Regions from separate parts of the Kitasatospora sp. NPDC058965 genome, predicted to be linked through region 1. Evidence: predicted binding sites of a transcription regulator. Region 1 holds the regulator's gene; the other holds the start of a gene.

What was found. The regulator HspR, encoded in region 1, represses chaperone genes until heat shock. The targets are predictions, from matches to a motif close to TTGAGNNNNNNNNNCTCAA.
Region 2: lon (endopeptidase La) is a predicted target of HspR. The motif match lies at 6,034-6,052, and genes of this name have one in related genera.

The regions. Positions count from the first base shown of each region.
Region 1 covers NZ_JBHYKG010000007.1:11,555-19,794, forward strand. Annotated here, with positions in the region: gene ACFW1A_RS02420 (LuxR C-terminal-related transcriptional regulator) at 1-117, shown strand, start outside; gene ACFW1A_RS02425 (LuxR C-terminal-related transcriptional regulator) at 114-1,139, shown strand; gene ACFW1A_RS02430 (LuxR family transcriptional regulator) at 1,136-2,083, shown strand; gene ACFW1A_RS02435 (hypothetical protein) at 2,090-2,707, opposite strand; gene ACFW1A_RS02440 (hypothetical protein) at 3,158-3,595, shown strand; gene ACFW1A_RS02445 (hypothetical protein) at 3,615-4,643, opposite strand; gene ACFW1A_RS02450 (heat shock protein transcriptional repressor HspR) at 4,768-5,274, opposite strand; gene dnaJ (molecular chaperone DnaJ) at 5,281-6,429, opposite strand; gene grpE (nucleotide exchange factor GrpE) at 6,520-7,137, opposite strand; gene dnaK (molecular chaperone DnaK) at 7,134-8,240, opposite strand, start outside.
Region 2 covers NZ_JBHYKG010000123.1:7,896-16,135, reverse strand. Annotated here, with positions in the region: gene ACFW1A_RS20835 (multifunctional oxoglutarate decarboxylase/oxoglutarate dehydrogenase thiamine pyrophosphate-binding subunit/dihydrolipoyllysine-residue succinyltransferase subunit) at 1-2,331, opposite strand, end outside; gene ACFW1A_RS20830 (sensor histidine kinase) at 2,696-3,838, opposite strand; gene ACFW1A_RS20825 (response regulator transcription factor) at 3,901-4,632, opposite strand; gene ACFW1A_RS20820 (rhomboid-like protein) at 5,148-5,939, shown strand; gene lon (endopeptidase La) at 6,075-8,240, shown strand, end outside.

The DNA of each region.
Region 1 (8,240 bases):
CGCACGCTGTTCCAGCTCGGCTGGCTGATGCGCGGGGCGCCCGAGGAACCCCCGGACGGCGCGGCGGGGTTGGACGGGGCAGGCACGCACCACGAGACGGGGGAGAGCGAGCGATGACCGAGAGCAGCAGTGCCGGGCCGCCACCACAGCTGCCCGCCGGCCCGCCGGCCGGCCCGCTGCCGCTGCCGGGCGAGCCGGCCCGGGAGTTCTACCTGGGCGTGCTGGGCGAGGGCGGCCGGTTGCGGATGGCCGAGGTGGCCGTCGAGCAGCGGCCGCTGGTCGCCGAACTGCTGGAGCGCGGTCTGCTGCTCGCCGAGCCCGCCGAGGGCGTCTTCGTCGCCGTCAACCCCCGGGTGGTGGGCGGGCGGCTCAGCGAGGAGCTCCGCTCGGCCGGCACCCGGCTGCTGGTCCAGGCCCAGGAGATGCCCGCCCTGCTGGAGGACCTCAGCCGCGCCTACGACCTGACGGCCCGCACGGTGGACCGCTCCGGCGAGGTGCTGCACCTGCACGACGCGGAGCAGATCAACGCCCGGCTCGACGCCCTGTTCGCCGAGGCCACCGACGAGATCCTGACCGCCCAGCCGGGCAGCGCGCTGCCCACCCCGGTGCTGGCCCAGTCGGCCCGCCGCACCCGGCCGTTCCTGGAGCGGGGCGGGGCCGGCCGCTGCCTGTTCGAACCCGCCGCCCGGTCCGACGGCCCGACCACCGCCTACGTGCTGGAGGCCACCGAGCTGGGTGCCCGGTTCCGGGTGCTGGGCGAGTCCTTCAAGCGGATGACCATCTTCGACCGGCACACCGCGATGATCCCCACCGTGGTCGACTACACCGGCATGGCGATGGTGGACGACCCCGCGGTGGTGGCCTTCCTGGTCGGCATGTTCGAGCGCGACTGGCAGCGGGCCGAGCCGGTGCCCTGGTCCACCACCACCCCCGACCCCGCCGCGCTGCCGGTCCACATCCAGGTCGGCCGGATGCTCTCCCAGGGCCTGACCCAGCGCATCATCGCCACCCGACTGGGCGTCAGCGAACGCACCGTGGCCGGCCACATCTCCCGCCTGCGCGAGCAGTACGACGCCCAGACCCTCTTCCAGCTGGGCTGGCTGATGCGCGCGGCAGCGGGTGAACGGCGGTCGGGGTGAACGGCGCACCGGGACCGGACGAGGCAGCCCGGGAGCTGTACCTGCGGCTGCTGGCGGCGGGCGGGGTGTTCCGGGCCCCGGAGCTCCCGGCGGCCGACCAGCCGGCCCTGCGGCAGTTGGCCGAGGCCGGGCTGGTGCTGGAGATCTGGGACGGCCGGTGGCTGGTGATCGACCCGCGCGACGCCTGGACCCGGCTGCGCCGCGGGCTGCGCAGCCGCGCGGCCGAGCTGATGAGCCGGGCGGACGCCGTGGCCGGCACGCTGGCCGACCTGGCACTCGCCTACGACCGGACTCCGCCGGCCTCGCCCGACCGGGCCGGGATCTCCCGGCTGGACGAGCCGGCCGCGATCGAGCAGCGGATCAGGCGGCTGGTGGTCGGGAGCCGGACCGAGGTGCTGAGCATGCAGCCCGGTGGCGCCCGGCCGCCGGGCTCGCTGCGGGTGGCCCTGGTCGACGCGGCCGACCTGCGCGGTCGCGGCGTCGCGATCCGCACCCTCTACCAGCCCGGTGCCCGCACCGACCCGGCGACCGCGGACTACGCGGCGCGGGCCACCGCGCTGGGCGGCCGGATCCGGGTCCTGGACGAGGACTTCCGCCGGATGCTGGTGTTCGACCGCAGCGTCGCGGTGCTCGCCGGCGATCCCGCCGACCGGAGCGCCGCCGTCATCGAGGACCCGGCCGTGGTCGGGATGGTGGTCGCGATGTTCGAGCGGGACTGGGAGCGTGCCGAGCGGGTCCGCTGGGAGTCGCCGGTGGCAGCGGGCGACGCGCCGCTGATCGCCATGCTCGCCCAGGGTCTGACCCAGCGTGCCATCGGCAGCCGGCTCGGCCTGAGCGAGCGGACCGTGGCGGCCCGGATCGCCGAGCTCCGTGAGCGGTACGAGGCGCGGACGCTCTTCCAGTTGGGGTGGCAGGCCCGGGCCGGTGCGCTGCCGCCCGAGTGAGGCGGGTCAGCCGGTGGCCGCGCCCGAGTTGGGCCAGCTGCCGTACGGGTCCACGTGCGAGGAGAGCGGGCTGAACTCGCCGGGGGCGGTCCAGAAGCCCTCGCGGAGCGACAGCGCCATGCCGGCCCAGTCCAGCGCGGTCTCCACGATGTGGCGCAGGCTCTCCTGCGACCAGGTGTCGTCGAAGACCAGCGGCAGCACCGGGGCGACCTGCTCGATGGTGGCGATCAGCGGGTTGTGGGTGATCGCCTCGTCCACCAGCAGCACGATCGGCTTGCGCAGCGCCGAGCCCCAGCCGAGCTCCAGCGAGACGCCGGCCGACAGCGGCGAGCCGACGTAGGCGAAGACCAGGTCGGCGGTCTGCATGGCGCGGAAGTCCGACGGCACCCGCGGCTCGGGCGCGCGGCCCTCGACGGTCCAGGCGTCGCTGTGGTGCGCGCTGAAGACGGCGGCACCACTGCGCAGCAGCGAACTGCGCAGCGCGGTCAGCCGGGTGCGGCTGGCCAGGGTGACGACACTGTCGGCCGGCCCGGTCAGCCGCATCAGGGGGGCGGCGAGGAAGACACGGGCCCGGCGCCCTTCGGGGGCCTGGACTGCGTGCTGGCGCATGTAGGGCTCAGTCATGGCGAATGGCTCCGGGGGAAGTTGACGGTCCTGCGGAGTGTGGTCTACGCAGGCGCTGCAGGAACTGCCTGGCGAACGAAGGTGAAACACCCGGATGGTCGGCGGTTCCTCGGGGCGTTCCGCGGTCGCGTCTCGTGAATGCCTGGCCACCAGGGGGTGATGCCTATTGATCGTCTCCGCTGGGCCCGGGCCGCGTCCACAGCGCCGGTATGTCATCTCGCCGTCTGGCGATTGGATGACATGGTTGGCAGACAGTGGACAGTCAAGGACTCGCCGTCGACGGCCTGTCATCTTTCTGCCAGGCAGCGGAATGCCACGCGTCCGGCCATGAGCAAGCTTGCCTCGACTGAAGGCAGTGGCTTTGATAAGCCTTTGCCCGTTCCTATGAAATGACCGGAGCGGACTGTACTAGACGTTGTTTATATCAGGAACATGACAAGGAGGCCCAGCATGCGTCGTGAATCCCGAGCAGTCACCCGTGCGCTCGCGTGTGCCGCTCTGGCTTCCATTGGGCTGGCCGCACTCGTGAGCACCTCCGCCGCGTCGCCGGTCGCCCTGTCGCGGAGCGGATCCGGTGCCGTTTCCCCGGCGGTCGTTGCCCGGCCGGCAGCGCCCGCGCGGGTCGTGCCGGCCGACCTGATCTGGGGCAGGCTCTCGGCCGCCCGGCCCGATGCGGTGCCGGCCGACCTGATTTGGGGCAAGCTCGCCGTCAACCGGGCGGACGCCGTCCCGGCCGACCTGATCTGGGGGCTCTCGGCCAACCGGGCGGACGCCGTGCCGGCCGACCTGATCTGGGGGCCGACCCGGGCGGCTGCGACGCCGGTGGACCTGATCTGGGGTGCTTCCCGTTCCGCTGACAGCGAGAGTGCTGACGCCCTGTCGGTCTGACCCGGGATCCGCGGCCGGCTCAACCCTCGGGGTCGGAGCCGGGCTCCTCGTCCTCGAAGTGGAGGTCGGGGGAGTTCAGCGCCATGCGCCAGCCGAGCTGGAACAGGGTCTCGGAGTTGTACTCCTCGCGGAAGTCGGCGATGTGCCGGGCCAGGGTGCGTTCACTGATGCCCAGGTTGCGGGCGATGACTCTGTGACCGATGCCCTGGGACATCATCCTGAGGATGTTGGTCCGCATCCGCGAAATGACCTCGGGCGGAACCTCGGTGGCGCCCAGGAACGGGCTGGAGCGTTCCCAGAGCCGCTCGAACGAGTCGAGCAGGTAGGCGATCATCGCCTCGTCGCTGATGAAGGCCGCGGTCTCGGTGTCCCCCTTGACCGGGATCACCGCGACCCGGCGGTCGATGATGAACAGCCGGGTGAACGGCTCCTCAAGGGTGCGCACCTCGCCGCCGGCCTCGGTGATCTGCTCCACGTACTGGCGGGTGGGCGCCGAGTACCGGGCGCTGGGGTGGTAGACGATCCGCCGGGCCACGCCGCGCTGCAGCAGCGACCGGTCCATGGCCACGGCCGGGCCGAGCAGGTTCTGCCGCCGGCTGCCGCCCGGCTGGGCGCTGAGCGCCTCGAACTGGGCGCTGTCCACCAGCATGCCGACGCGCTCGTTGATCTCGATCAGTCCGTGGATGTGCTCCACCGCCCCGCCCGGGCGGACGTCGCGCTGCACGGCCTGGTAGGCCTGGGCGAGCTCCTGGACGGCCGCCGGCAGGGCGACCGCCTGGGAGAGCAGGGAGAGCGCCTGCTTCTGCCAACTCGAACTGAGACGGGTGGCGAGCCGATTCGGATCGATGACCGTGACGGTCTCCGGCTTTTCTTGGCCGATCACCAATAGACCCAGCTCAGCCAGCTCATTTTTTGCGGCGTCGAGCAATGGGTCGTCAATCTCCATGGTGCCGCCGGCTGCCACGACTCGCAGATACAGCGACTTCGCCTCGGCGGAGAAGAACTCGGAGTCCCCCAGCTCGGACTTGCCCCAGTCGCGCGGGCTCATACCAGGGTCCCCCCTTCCGGGCCTTTTGGATTCCAGTTCGCCGGGCAGCACTTTACGCATGCCCGGCCGGAGTTGGCACCCCGCCGCCGAACGGGGCGCCAACCAGGCATGTAGCCCGATACCACTAGCGCCGCGGCCGCCACACCACCAGCGCGCTCGACTGCGCGGCCGGCTGGTACGGGACCAGGTCGCGCCGGTACGAGGCGTGCACCGCGGCCTCCCGGGCCTGCAGGGCGGCACCGGCACCCTCGACGGCGGCGGCGAGCTCGGCGACCCGGGCCTGCAGGGCGGCCACCTGGTTCTCCAGTTCGATGATCCGCTTGATCCCGGCCAGGTTGATGCCCTCGTCCTGGGAGAGCCGCTGCACCTCGCGCAGCTGCTGGATGTCCCGGGCGGAGTAGCGCCGACCGCCGCCGCCGGTGCGGTCGGGGCAGACCAGACCGAGCCGGTCGTACTGGCGCAGGGTCTGCGGGTGCAGTCCGGACAGCTCGGCGGCCACCGAGATCACGTACACCGGGGTCTCCTCGGTGAGCACGTAGGTGGCCGAGGCGGTGGTGCGGCGGCGCGGGGCGGGGCCGCCGGGCAGGCCCTCGCCGAGGCCTGCGCCGATACCGGGGTCGTCGGGGCTCATCTCAGATCACGCTCCCTCCGCCGCCTTGAAGAGGGCGGCACGCGGGTCCTCGGACGCGGTGGCGTCGCGGTACTGCTCCAGTGCGTTCAGGGCGTCCCCGGTGGTCTGCTGGGGCACCGTCACCTCGACCGTCACCAGCAGGTCGCCGCGGGTGCCGTCCTTGCGGGTGGCGCCCTTGCCGCGGGCCCGTAGGGTCAGGCCGTTGGCACTGCCGGCGGGCAGCCGCAGCCGTACCGAGGGGCCGTTCAGGGTGGGAACGTCGATGGTGCCACCCAACGCGGCCTCGGGGAAGGTGACCGGCACGGTCACCGTGAGGTTGTCGCCCTTGCGGCCGAAGACCGGGTGCGCGGTGACGTGCACGGTGACGTAGAGGTCACCGGGCTGGCCGCCGCGCTCGCCCTGGGCACCCTTGCCCTTGAGCCGGATCCGCTGGGCGTCCTGCACCCCGGCCGGGATCCGCACCTGCATGGTGCGGGCCGAGCTGGCCCGGCCGCTGCCGTGGCAGTCGGGGCAGGGGTCGTCGACGATCATGCCGCGGCCCTTGCAGTCGCGGCAGGGCTCGGAGAGCGCGAAGGCGCCCTGGCCGCGGCTGACCGTGCCGGCGCCGACGCAGGTCGGGCAGACCCGCGGCGTGGTGCCGGCCTTGGCGCCGGTGCCGGCGCAGGTCCGGCAGGCGGCCTGACTGGTCATCCGCAGCGGGACGGTGGCGCCGTCCACCGCCTCCTCGAAGCTGAGCGTCACCTCGGTCTCGACGTCGGCGCCGCGGCGCGGCTGGGCCTGCCGCCCGCCGCGGTTGAACAGGCCGCCGAACATGTCGCCGATCCCGCCGTTGCCACCGGCCTGGCTACCGGTGAACAGGTCGCCGAAGTCGAAGCTGTAGCCGTTGCCGGCGCCGCCCGGACCGCGCATGCCGCCGGTGCCGAAGAGGCTGCGCGCCTCGTCGTACTCCTTGCGGCGCTTCTCGTCGGACAGGACGTCGTACGCCTCGGAGATGTCCTTGAAGCGCTCCTCCGCCTTGGTGTCACCCTTGTTGGCGTCGGGGTGGAACTCCCGGGCGAGCTTGCGGTAGGTCTTCTTGATCTCGGTGGTGCTGGCGTCCTTGGGCACGCCGAGGACCTTGTAGTAGTCCTTCTCCACGTAGTCCTTCGTGCTCATGACTTCAGCCACCTCCCGTTGGTGATCGATACGGCACTGCGGAGCCGCGCGTCACCGGTGGTGACGCACGACCCCGCAGTGCACAGCGTGTCAGTTCTCGGCCGCACCGTCAGCCTCGGGGGCCGCGGGGCCGTCGGCGTCCGGTCCACCGGAGGTGGACTGGGTGCCGGGCTGCGGCTCGGCCACCGCCACCATCGCCGGGCGGATGATCCGCTCGCCGATCCGGTAACCGGGCTGCAGCACCTGCACGCAGGTGTCCTCGGTGACCTCCGAGGAGTAGCTGTGCATCAGGGCCTCGTGCAGGTTCGGGTCGAAGGGCTCGCCCTCCTTGCCGAACTGCTGCAGGCCCAGCTTGGCCACCACGGTCTCCAGCGACTCGGCCACCGACTTGAAGCCGCCGGTCACCTCGCCGTGCTCGCGGGCCCGGCCGATGTCGTCGAGGACCGGGATCAGCGACTCCAGGATGTTGGAGACCGCGATCTCGCGCACCGTCAGACGGTCCCGCTCGACCCGCTTGCGGTAGTTCTGGTACTCCGCCTGCAGCCGCTGCAGGTCGGCGGTGCGCTCGGTCGCCTCGCGCTTGGCAGCGGTCAGCGCCTCGTCCCCGTCCCCCGAGAGGGCCTTGAGGGCCTCCTCGGCGGCCTGGATGACGGCGTCGTCGGCGTTGGAGTCGTCGCCGGGCTCCACGCCCTGCGGCTTCTCCGTCATGCCGCACCGCCCTTGGGCTTCTCGTCGTCGATGATCTCGGCGTCGACCACGTCCTCGTCGGCGGCGTCCTTGGGCGCCTCGGCACCCGCGGCGGCACCCGAGGCCTGGGCGTCGGCGTAGAGCGCCTGACCCAGCTTCTGGGCGGTGGTGGAGACCTTCTCCGAGGCCTCGCGGATGGCCGCGATGTCCTCGCCCTTCAGGGCCTCCTTGAGCTCGCCGATCGCGCCCTCGACCTCGGTCTTGACGTCGGCCGGGAGCTTGTCGGTGTTGTCGGCGATGAACTTCTCGGTGGAGTAGACGAGCTGCTCGGCCTGGTTGCGGGTCTCCACGGCCTCGCGGCGCTTGTGGTCCTCCTCCGCGTACTGCTCGGCCTCGCGGGTCATCCGCTCGATGTCCTCCTTGGGCAGCGAGGAGCCACCCGTGACGGTCATCCGCTGCTCCTTGCCGGTGCCGAGGTCCTTCGCGCCGACGTGCATGATGCCGTTGGCGTCGATGTCGAAGGTGACCTCGATCTGCGGCAGGCCGCGCGGGGCCGGCGGCAGGCCGGTCAGCTCGAACATGCCGAGCTTCTTGTTGTACGCCGCGATCTCGCGCTCGCCCTGGTAGACCTGGATCTGCACGGAGGGCTGGTTGTCCTCGGCGGTGGTGAAGATCTCCGAGCGCTTGGTCGGGATCGTCGTGTTGCGCTCGATCAGCTTGGTCATGATGCCGCCCTTGGTCTCGATGCCCAGGGACAGCGGGGTGACGTCGAGCAGCAGGACGTCCTTGACCTCGCCCTTCAGCACACCGGCCTGCAGCGCGGCGCCGATCGCCACGACCTCGTCCGGGTTGACGCCCTTGTTGGCCTCCTTGCCGCCGGTCAGCTCCTTGACCAGCTCGGAGACGGCGGGCATGCGGGTCGAGCCACCGACCAGGACGACGTGGTCGATCTCGGAGAGCGAGATGCCGGCGTCCTTGATCACGTTGTGGAACGGGACCTTGCAGCGCTCCAGCAGGTCCGTGGTCAGCTGCTGGAACTGGGCCCGGGTGAGCTTCTCGTCCAGGTGCAGCGGACCCTCGGCGGAGGCCGTGATGTAGGGCAGGTTGATCGTGGTCTCGGAGGA
Region 2 (8,240 bases), on a different contig from region 1:
CGGCTGGGTGAACGACGGGTTGTCGGCCTCGTTGTGACCGCGGCGGCGGTAGCAGATGAGGTCGATGACCACGTCCTTGTGGAAGGCCTGGCGGAACTCGAAGGCCAGCCGCGCGACGCGGACCACGGCCTCCGGGTCGTCGCCGTTCACGTGGAAGATCGGGGCCTCGATCATGCGGGCCACGTCGGTGCAGTACATCGAGGAGCGCGAGGAGGCCGGGGCGGCGGTGAAGCCGACCTGGTTGTTCACCACGATGTGCACGGTGCCGCCGGTGCGGTAGCCGCGCAGCTGCGACATGTTGAGGGTCTCCGCGACCACGCCCTGGCCGGCGAAGGCCGCGTCGCCGTGGATCTGGACCGGCAGCACCGGGAAGGTGGTGCCGCCCTGGTCCAGGATGTCCTGCTTGGCCCGGGCGATGCCCTCGACCACCGGGTCCACCGTCTCCAGGTGGGACGGGTTGGCGGCCAGCGAGACCTTGATCTGCTCGCCGTCCAGGCCGGTGAAGATGCCGTCGGCACCCAGGTGGTACTTCACGTCGCCGGAGCCGTGCATCGACTTCGGGTCGAGGTTGCCCTCGAACTCGCCGAAGATCTTGCCGTACGGCTTGCCGACGATGTTGGACAGCACGTTCAGCCGGCCGCGGTGGGCCATGCCGATGACGACCTCGTCCAGCCGGTGCTCGGCGGCCGAGTCGATGGTGGCGTCCAGCAGCGGGATGAGCGACTCGCCGCCCTCCAGCGAGAAGCGCTTCTGACCGACGTACTTGGTCTGCAGGAAGGTCTCGAAGGCCTCCGCCGAGTTGAGCCGGCGCAGGATCCGCAGCTGCTCCTCGCGCTCCGGCTTCGCGTACGGCTTCTCCAGGCGCTCCTGCAGCCACTTGCGCTGCTTGGGGTCCTGGATGTGCATGTACTCGATGCCGACGGTGCGGCAGTAGGTGTTGCGCAGCAGGCCGAGGATGTCGCGCAGCTTCATCATCTTCTGGCCGCCGAAGCCGCCGACCGCGAACTCGCGCTCCAGGTCCCACAGGGTGAGGCCGTGCTGGACCACGTCCAGGTCGGGGTGCTTGCGCTGCTTGTACTCCAGCGGGTCGGTGTCGGCCATCAGGTGGCCGCGGACCCGGTAGGCGTGGATCAGCTCGATGACGCGGGCGGTCTTGTTGACCTCGTCGTCGTGCGTGGCGGCCACGTCGGTGGCCCAGCGGACCGGCTCGTACGGGATCCGCAGCGACTCGAAGACCTCGTCGTAGAAGCCGTGCTCGCCCAGCAGCAGCTGGTGGATCGCGCGCAGGAACTCGCCGGAGGCGGCGCCCTGGATGACCCGGTGGTCGTACGTGGAGGTCAGCGTCATGATCTTGGAGACGCCGAGCCGGGACAGGGTCTCCTGCGAGGTGCCCTGGAACTCGGCCGGGTACTCCATCGCGCCGACGCCCAGGATGGTGCCCTGACCCTGCATCAGGCGCGGCACCGAGTGGACGGTGCCGATGCCGCCCGGGTTGGTCAGCGAGACCGTGACCCCGGTGAAGTCCTCCATGGTCAGCTTGTTGGCGCGGGCCCGGCGGACGATGTCCTCGTAGGCCTGCCAGAAGCCGAAGAAGTCGAGGGTCTCGGCCTTCTTGATGGCCGCGACCACCAGCTGGCGGTCCCCGTTCGGCTTCACCAGGTCGATCGCCAGGCCCAGGTTCACGTGGTCCGGCTTGACCAGGAAGGCCTTGCCGTCCTTCTCCTGGTAGCTGTGGTTCATGCCCGGGTTGGCCTTGATCGCCTGCACCATGGCGTAGCCGATGAGGTGCGTGAAGGAGACCTTGCCGCCGCGGGCGCGCTGCAGGTGGTTGTTGATGACGATGCGGTTGTCGATCAGCAACTTGGCCGGGACGGCGCGCACCGAGGTCGCGGTCGGCACCTCCAGCGAGGCGTCCATGTTGGTCGCCACGGCCTTGGCCGGGCCGCGCAGCTGGACCAGCTCGGGTCCGTTCGCCTCCACCGGGGCCGGGGCCGGCACGTTGGCCTTGGGGGCCGGGGGCGCGGCCGGGGCGGCTGCCAGCGGCGCGGCCGGGGCGGCCGCGACCACCGCGGGGGCGGGGGCAGTCGCCGCGGGGACGGCGGCAGGAGCAGGGGCGGCGACGGGGGTCGGCGTGGGGCCGGCCGGGGTCACGGCCTGGGTCACTGAGGTCACCTCGGTACCGGGCTTGTAGTCGGCGAAAAAGTCCCACCAGGCTCGGTCGACCGAGTTGGGATCCTGGAGGTACTGCTGGTAGATCTCGTCGACGAGCCACTCATTGGGGCCGAAGCCAGTGGTACTTGCCGAGCTGGGGGTTTCAGGGTGTGGCGACACGGCGGCAACCGCCCTCTTCCGCTTCCTTCTGGGATGTTTGGACAGCGGGGATTAAGGCTACGCCCCTGACCAGTCATCGCGCAGTCCCCGGGGGGTCGGCGTCGCCCAGATCACAGTGCCCGGCGGAACTTTGGCCGAAAAATCGCGTTAGAAAGCCGCTTGCGGGGGGAAATGAGCGACTTCGCCACCCGTACGAAGCCGCCGAAAAGCGGACAAAGGGCACCAGGATTGACCGGATGCGATCGATCAGTGCCTGTCGATCACCAGCTTGTCCCAATTCTGTGACAAAGCTGGCCGTGGTGGACAGTGCGGACCGGCCGGGCCCCCGCGGGCCCGCTGCGTCGCAGGTCGGCGGGGGTGCGGCTCAGCGGCGCTGGGCCGGGACGGACTGCTGGACGCCGGGCAGCGCCACCTGGATCAGGCAGCCGCCGGACCGGTCGGCCACCTCGATCCGCCCGCCGTGCAGGTCCACCGCCCAGCGCGCGATGGCCAGGCCCAGCCCGGTGCCGCCGTCGCTGCCCGGTCCCTGGGCGGTGGCGGTACCGGTGCGGCTGAACCGGTCGAAGACCCGGACGCGGTCCTCGGCGGGGATGCCGGGCCCCTGGTCCTCGACCTCCAGCAGCAGGCCCAGCGGCGCCTGGCCCGCCCGGGCCCGCACGGTGACCAGCCCGGCCGGCGGGGAGTGCTTGCACGCGTTGTCCACCAGGTTGGCCACCACCTGGTGCAGCCGCTCGGGGTCGGCCATCGCGGTCAGCTCCTCGGGCTGCACGTCCAGCCGCAGCCGCACGTCGTCCCGCCGGCTCCAGGCGCCGCCGGCGGTGGCGCCGTCCACGGTCAGTCCGCGCAGCACGCCGGCCAGGAACGCGCCGACCTCGAACTCGCGGGCGTCCAGCGGCACCACGCCGTCGTCCAGCTTGGACAGGTCGAGCAGGTGGGCGACCAGCCGGCCCAGCCGCTCGGTCTGCTCCAGGGCGGCGCCCAGGGTGGCGGGCTCCGCCGTGACCACGCCGTCCACGATGTTCTCCAGCACCGCCTGCAGCGCCGCGATCGGGGTGCGCAGCTCGTGCGAGACGTTGGCCACCAGCTCCCGGCGGTGCCGGTCGGCGGCCTCCAGGTCGGCGGCCATCGTGTTGAAGGTGGCCGCCAGTTCGCCGATCTCGTCGCGGGAGCGGGTGGTCACCCGGCGGCTGTAGTCGCCGCCGGCCATCGCCCGGGCCGCTGCGGTGATCTCGCGCAGCGGGGCGGTGAAGGTGTGGGCCAGGATCTGCATGAAGAGCAGGGAGGCGATCATCGAGAAGACCGTGATCACCCGGACCTGGGTGCCGGACCTGATCGCGATCAGCACCAGGCCGGTGGCGATCACCACCGCGATGACCACCAGCATGCTGAGCTTGCCCTTGATCGACCGCAGCGGGTCGAGCGGGCGCACCGCCCGCCACAGCCGCGTGGCGAACCTTCCGGGCGGCCGTCTGCCGGCCGTCGGGTCGATCTCGGTCTCGCTGTTCATTCGGTGCTCGGTCCCCGTTGTTCCTGTGCGCCGTGCTGTGCCCGTGCGTCTCCCGCGGCCCGTCAGCCGACCGGGGCCTCCAGCGCGTAACCCACGCCGTGCACGGTGCGGATCCAGGTGGCACCGATCTTGCGGCGCAGCGCCTTCACGTGGCTGTCCACGGTGCGGGTGCCGGACGCGTCGGTCCAGTCCCAGACCTCGGCCAGCAGCTGCTCGCGGGTGAGCACCGCGCGGGGCTGGGCGGCCAGGCAGGCCAGCAGGTCGAACTCGGTGGGCGTCAGGTGGACGTCGCCGGAGGCGAGCCGGACCCGGCGCTGCACGTGGTCGATCTCCAGCTCGCCGAAGCGCAGCGAGCCGAGCGCCGGGGTGCGGGCGGCCTGCTGGGCGCGTTCCACCCGGCGCAGCAGCACGTTGACCCGGGCGGCGAGTTCGCGCATCGAGAACGGCTTGGTCATGTAGTCGTCGGCGCCCACGCCGAGGCCGACCAGCAGGTCGGTCTCGTCGTCGCGGGCGGTCAGCATCAGCACCGGCACCGGGCGCTGCGCCTGGATCCGGCGGCAGACCTCCAGCCCGTCGAAGCCCGGCAGCATGATGTCGAGCACCACGAGGTCGGGCTGCCAGGTGTGGAAGCCGTCCACCGCGCCCGGGCCGTCGTGCGCCACGGCGACCTTGAAGCCCTCCGCGCCCAACCGGGCCGCGATGGACTCGGCGATGGTGGGTTCGTCCTCCACCACCAGTACGCGTCGCTGGGCAATCACACCGCTCGCGCCGGTGTCCTGCTGAATCTCTGTCACGGTCACGCCACCGCCCCCAGGGCCTGCGGGCCGTCACCTGTGGGAGTGCCGGGCACCGCTCGTAGTCTTGTTCCGTCGTCTGTCACCGTGCCGGTCTGATGTCCCGGGATGGCACACACCCCGCAGCGTACGTACCTCGGGTGGACCCCGACAGGCGGTCCACAGAAATCCTGCCGCAGGCGGATGCGCGCGCCCCGGGGACCGGCACGGGCCGTTACCTTACCCGTCCACGTCGCCTCACCGTAACGGTGTGTATGCACGAAACCGACTGAGTACGGCGGCGCCGCCCGTCCCCGGCAAAGGTCTGGACCAAGTCCTGAACTGCCGTAACGCGCACCACAGCTGGATCCTCAGACAGCTCTCAGCCGGAGCCCGTACCGTGGACGAAACCGGCGGCCGATGGCACCGTGTGCACGCGGAGCGAGCGTGTCATGCTCACCTGGACGCCGACGGGCCCCGATCGGTTCCATCCGCATCGGCCCGGGCCGGGCAGGACGGCGAGAGACGGAGGCGACATGGCCGAGGCAATGCCCACTGGCACCCGTGGTGTCCCCGTGGCCCGCTACGCCGGCCTGCGCCTGGGGCTGCGCAGCGGACCGCTGCTCTGGCTGCTGCGCCAGGTGCCCACCCCGCGCCGCAACCCGTTCGCGCTGGCCTACCTGCTGGTGCTGGCCGGCACCACCGCGCTGACCCGGTTCGGCGACCCGCAGCTGGTCCACCAGCTGCAGACGATGTCCAGCACCGACGGCCACCACCTGGTCAGCACCCCGCTGCGCTCGCTGCTGATGAGCGGCCTGTGGGTGGTCGGGCCGGTGTGGATGCCGTACTTCTGGGCGATGGCGCTCACCGTGGCACCCCTGGAGCGCAGGGTGGGCCCGCTGCGCGCGGCCGGCGTCTTCGCGGCCGGGCACGTGGTCGGCACCCTGGTCTCGCAGGGCCTGGTCGCGGTCGCGGTGGCGATGGGGAAGGTCGGCCCGAGCATCCTGGACGAGCTGGACATCGGGATCAGCTACGGGGTGCTGGCCTGCCTGGGCGCGCTGGCCGGGCTGCTGAGCCGGCGCGGCCGGGTGCTGGCGCTGACCGCCGCGGTGCTGCTGGTGCTGCACCAGGTGACCGACGACGCCGACCTGGTGACCGCGATCGGGCACCCGACCGCGCTGCTGGCCGGGATCGCGCTGTGGCGGCCGCTGCGCCGGCGCCCGCCGGGTCCGCGCGGGCCGTTCGGTCCGCTGCGCGCGCTCCGGTCCGTCCTGGCGGTGCGCCCGCGCGCCCGGGTCGAGCCGCAGCCGGCGCCGGCCCGGGTCTGACGCTCCGCCGGGTCCGCCGCGGCCCGCTTCCCGACCGTCATCCTTGATCGCTCAGAGCGAACAAAGTCCGGGGAACATCCGGGACTCGCCAAGCCTTAGTCATGTCGACTCAAGTTCACTGACTGGGGAGAGATCATGGCATCGACGTCCGCTTCGCTCACCCTGCCCGTGCTGCCGCTCGACGACGAGGTGGTGCTGCCGGGCATGGTGGTGCCGCTGGACCTCAAGGACACCGAGGTGCGCGCCGCCGTGGAGGCGGCCCGGTCGGCCGCGCGCACGTCGGTGGACGGCGGCAAGCCGCAGGTGCTGCTGGTGCCGCGGCTGGACGGCTCGTACGCGGCGGTGGGCACCCTGGCCACCGTCGAGCAGGTCGGCCGGCTGGCCGACGGGGAGCCCGCCGCGCTGCTGCGCGCGGTCCGCCGGGTGCGGATCGGCGCCGGCACCACCGGCCCGGGCGCCGCGCTCTGGGTGGAGACCACGCCGTTCAAGGAGTCCGCGGTGGCCGTCCCGGTCACCGGCCGGGCCGCCGAGCTGGTCAAGGAGTACAAGGCGGTCGCCACCGAGTGGCTGCGCAAGCGCGGGGCCTGGCAGATCGTCGACCGGCTGGCGGCCATCGAGGGCGTCGGCGAGCTGGCCGACAACATCGGCTACGCCCCCTTCGTCTCCGCCGAGCAGAAGCTCAAGGCGCTGCTGGAGGCCGACCAGGTGGCCCGGCTGGAGTACGCCCTGCAGCTGATGAAGGACCACCTCGCCGAGGAGGAGGTCAACGACACCATCCGCAAGGACGTCGAGGAGGGCGTCGCCAAGCAGCAGAAGGAGTTCCTGCTCCGCCGCCAGCTGGAGGCGGTGCGCAAGGAGCTGGCCGAGCTGAACGGCGAGTCCGCCTCCGAGGAGGACGACTACCGGGCCCGGGTGGAGGCGGCCGACCTGCCGGAGAAGGTGCGCGAGGCGGCCCTCAAGGAGGTCGAGAAGCTGGAGCGCAGCTCCGACCAGTCGCCCGAGGGCTCGTGGATCCGCACCTGGCTGGACACGGTGCTGGAGCTGCCCTGGAACAAGCACAGTGAGGACGCCTACGACATCGCCGGCGCCCGCGCCGTGCTGGACGCCGACCACGCCGGCCTGGCCGACGTGAAGGACCGGATCGTGGAGTACCTGGCGGTCCGCAAGCGCCGGGCCGACCAGGGGCTGACCCTGATCGGCGGGCGGCGCGGCGGTGCGGTGCTGGCGCTGGTCGGCCCGCCCGGCGTCGGCAAGACCTCGCTGGGCGAGTCGGTGGCCCGCGCGATGGGCCGCGACTTCGTCCGGGTGGCGCTCGGCGGCGTCCGGGACGAGGCGGAGATCCGCGGCCACCGGCGCACCTACGTCGGCGCGCTGCCCGGCCGGATCGTCCGGGCGATCAAGGAGGCCGGGTCGATGAACCCGGTGGTCCTGCTGGACGAGATCGACAAGGTCGGCTCGGACTACCGCGGCGACCCGGCGGCGGCGCTGCTGGAGGTGCTGGACCCGGCGCAGAACCACACCTTCCGGGACCACTACCTGGAGGTCGAGCTCGACCTGTCCGACGTGGTCTTCCTGGCCACCGCCAACGTGCTGGAGGCGATCCCGGAGCCGCTGCTGGACCGGATGGAGCTGGTCCGGCTGGACGGCTACACCGAGGACGAGAAGGTCGTGATCGCCCGCGACCACCTGCTGCCCCGTCAGCTGGAGCGGGCCGGCCTGTCGGCCGAGACGGTCGCGGTGACCGAGGCGGCGCTGCGCAAGCTGGCCGGCGAGTACACCCGCGAGGCCGGCGTGCGGACCCTGGAGCGGTCGGTGGCCCGGATCCTGCGCAAGGTCGCGGCGCAGAGCGAGCTGGGCGAGCGCGAGCTGCCCACCACGATCGACACCGGTGACCTGCGCGGCCTGATCGGCCGGCCGCACCACACCCCGGAGGCGGCCCAGGCACCGGCCGAGCGCCGCACCGCGGTGCCCGGCGTGGCCACCGGGCTGGCGGTCACCGGCGCGGGCGGGGACGTGCTCTTCATCGAGGCCTCGCTGGCCGATGCCGAGACCGGCTCCACCGGGCTGACCCTGACCGGTCAGCTGGGCGACGTGATGAAGGAGTCCGCGCACATCGCGCTCTCCTTCCTGCGCTCGCGCGGGGCGGAGCTGGAGCTGCCGGTGACCGGCCTGCGGGAGCGGGGCATCCACCTGCACGTGCCGGCGGGCGCGGTCCCCAAGGACGGACCGAGCGCGGGCATCACCATGACCACGGCGCTGGCCTCGCTGCTCTCGGGCCGCAAGGTGCGCACCGACGTGGCG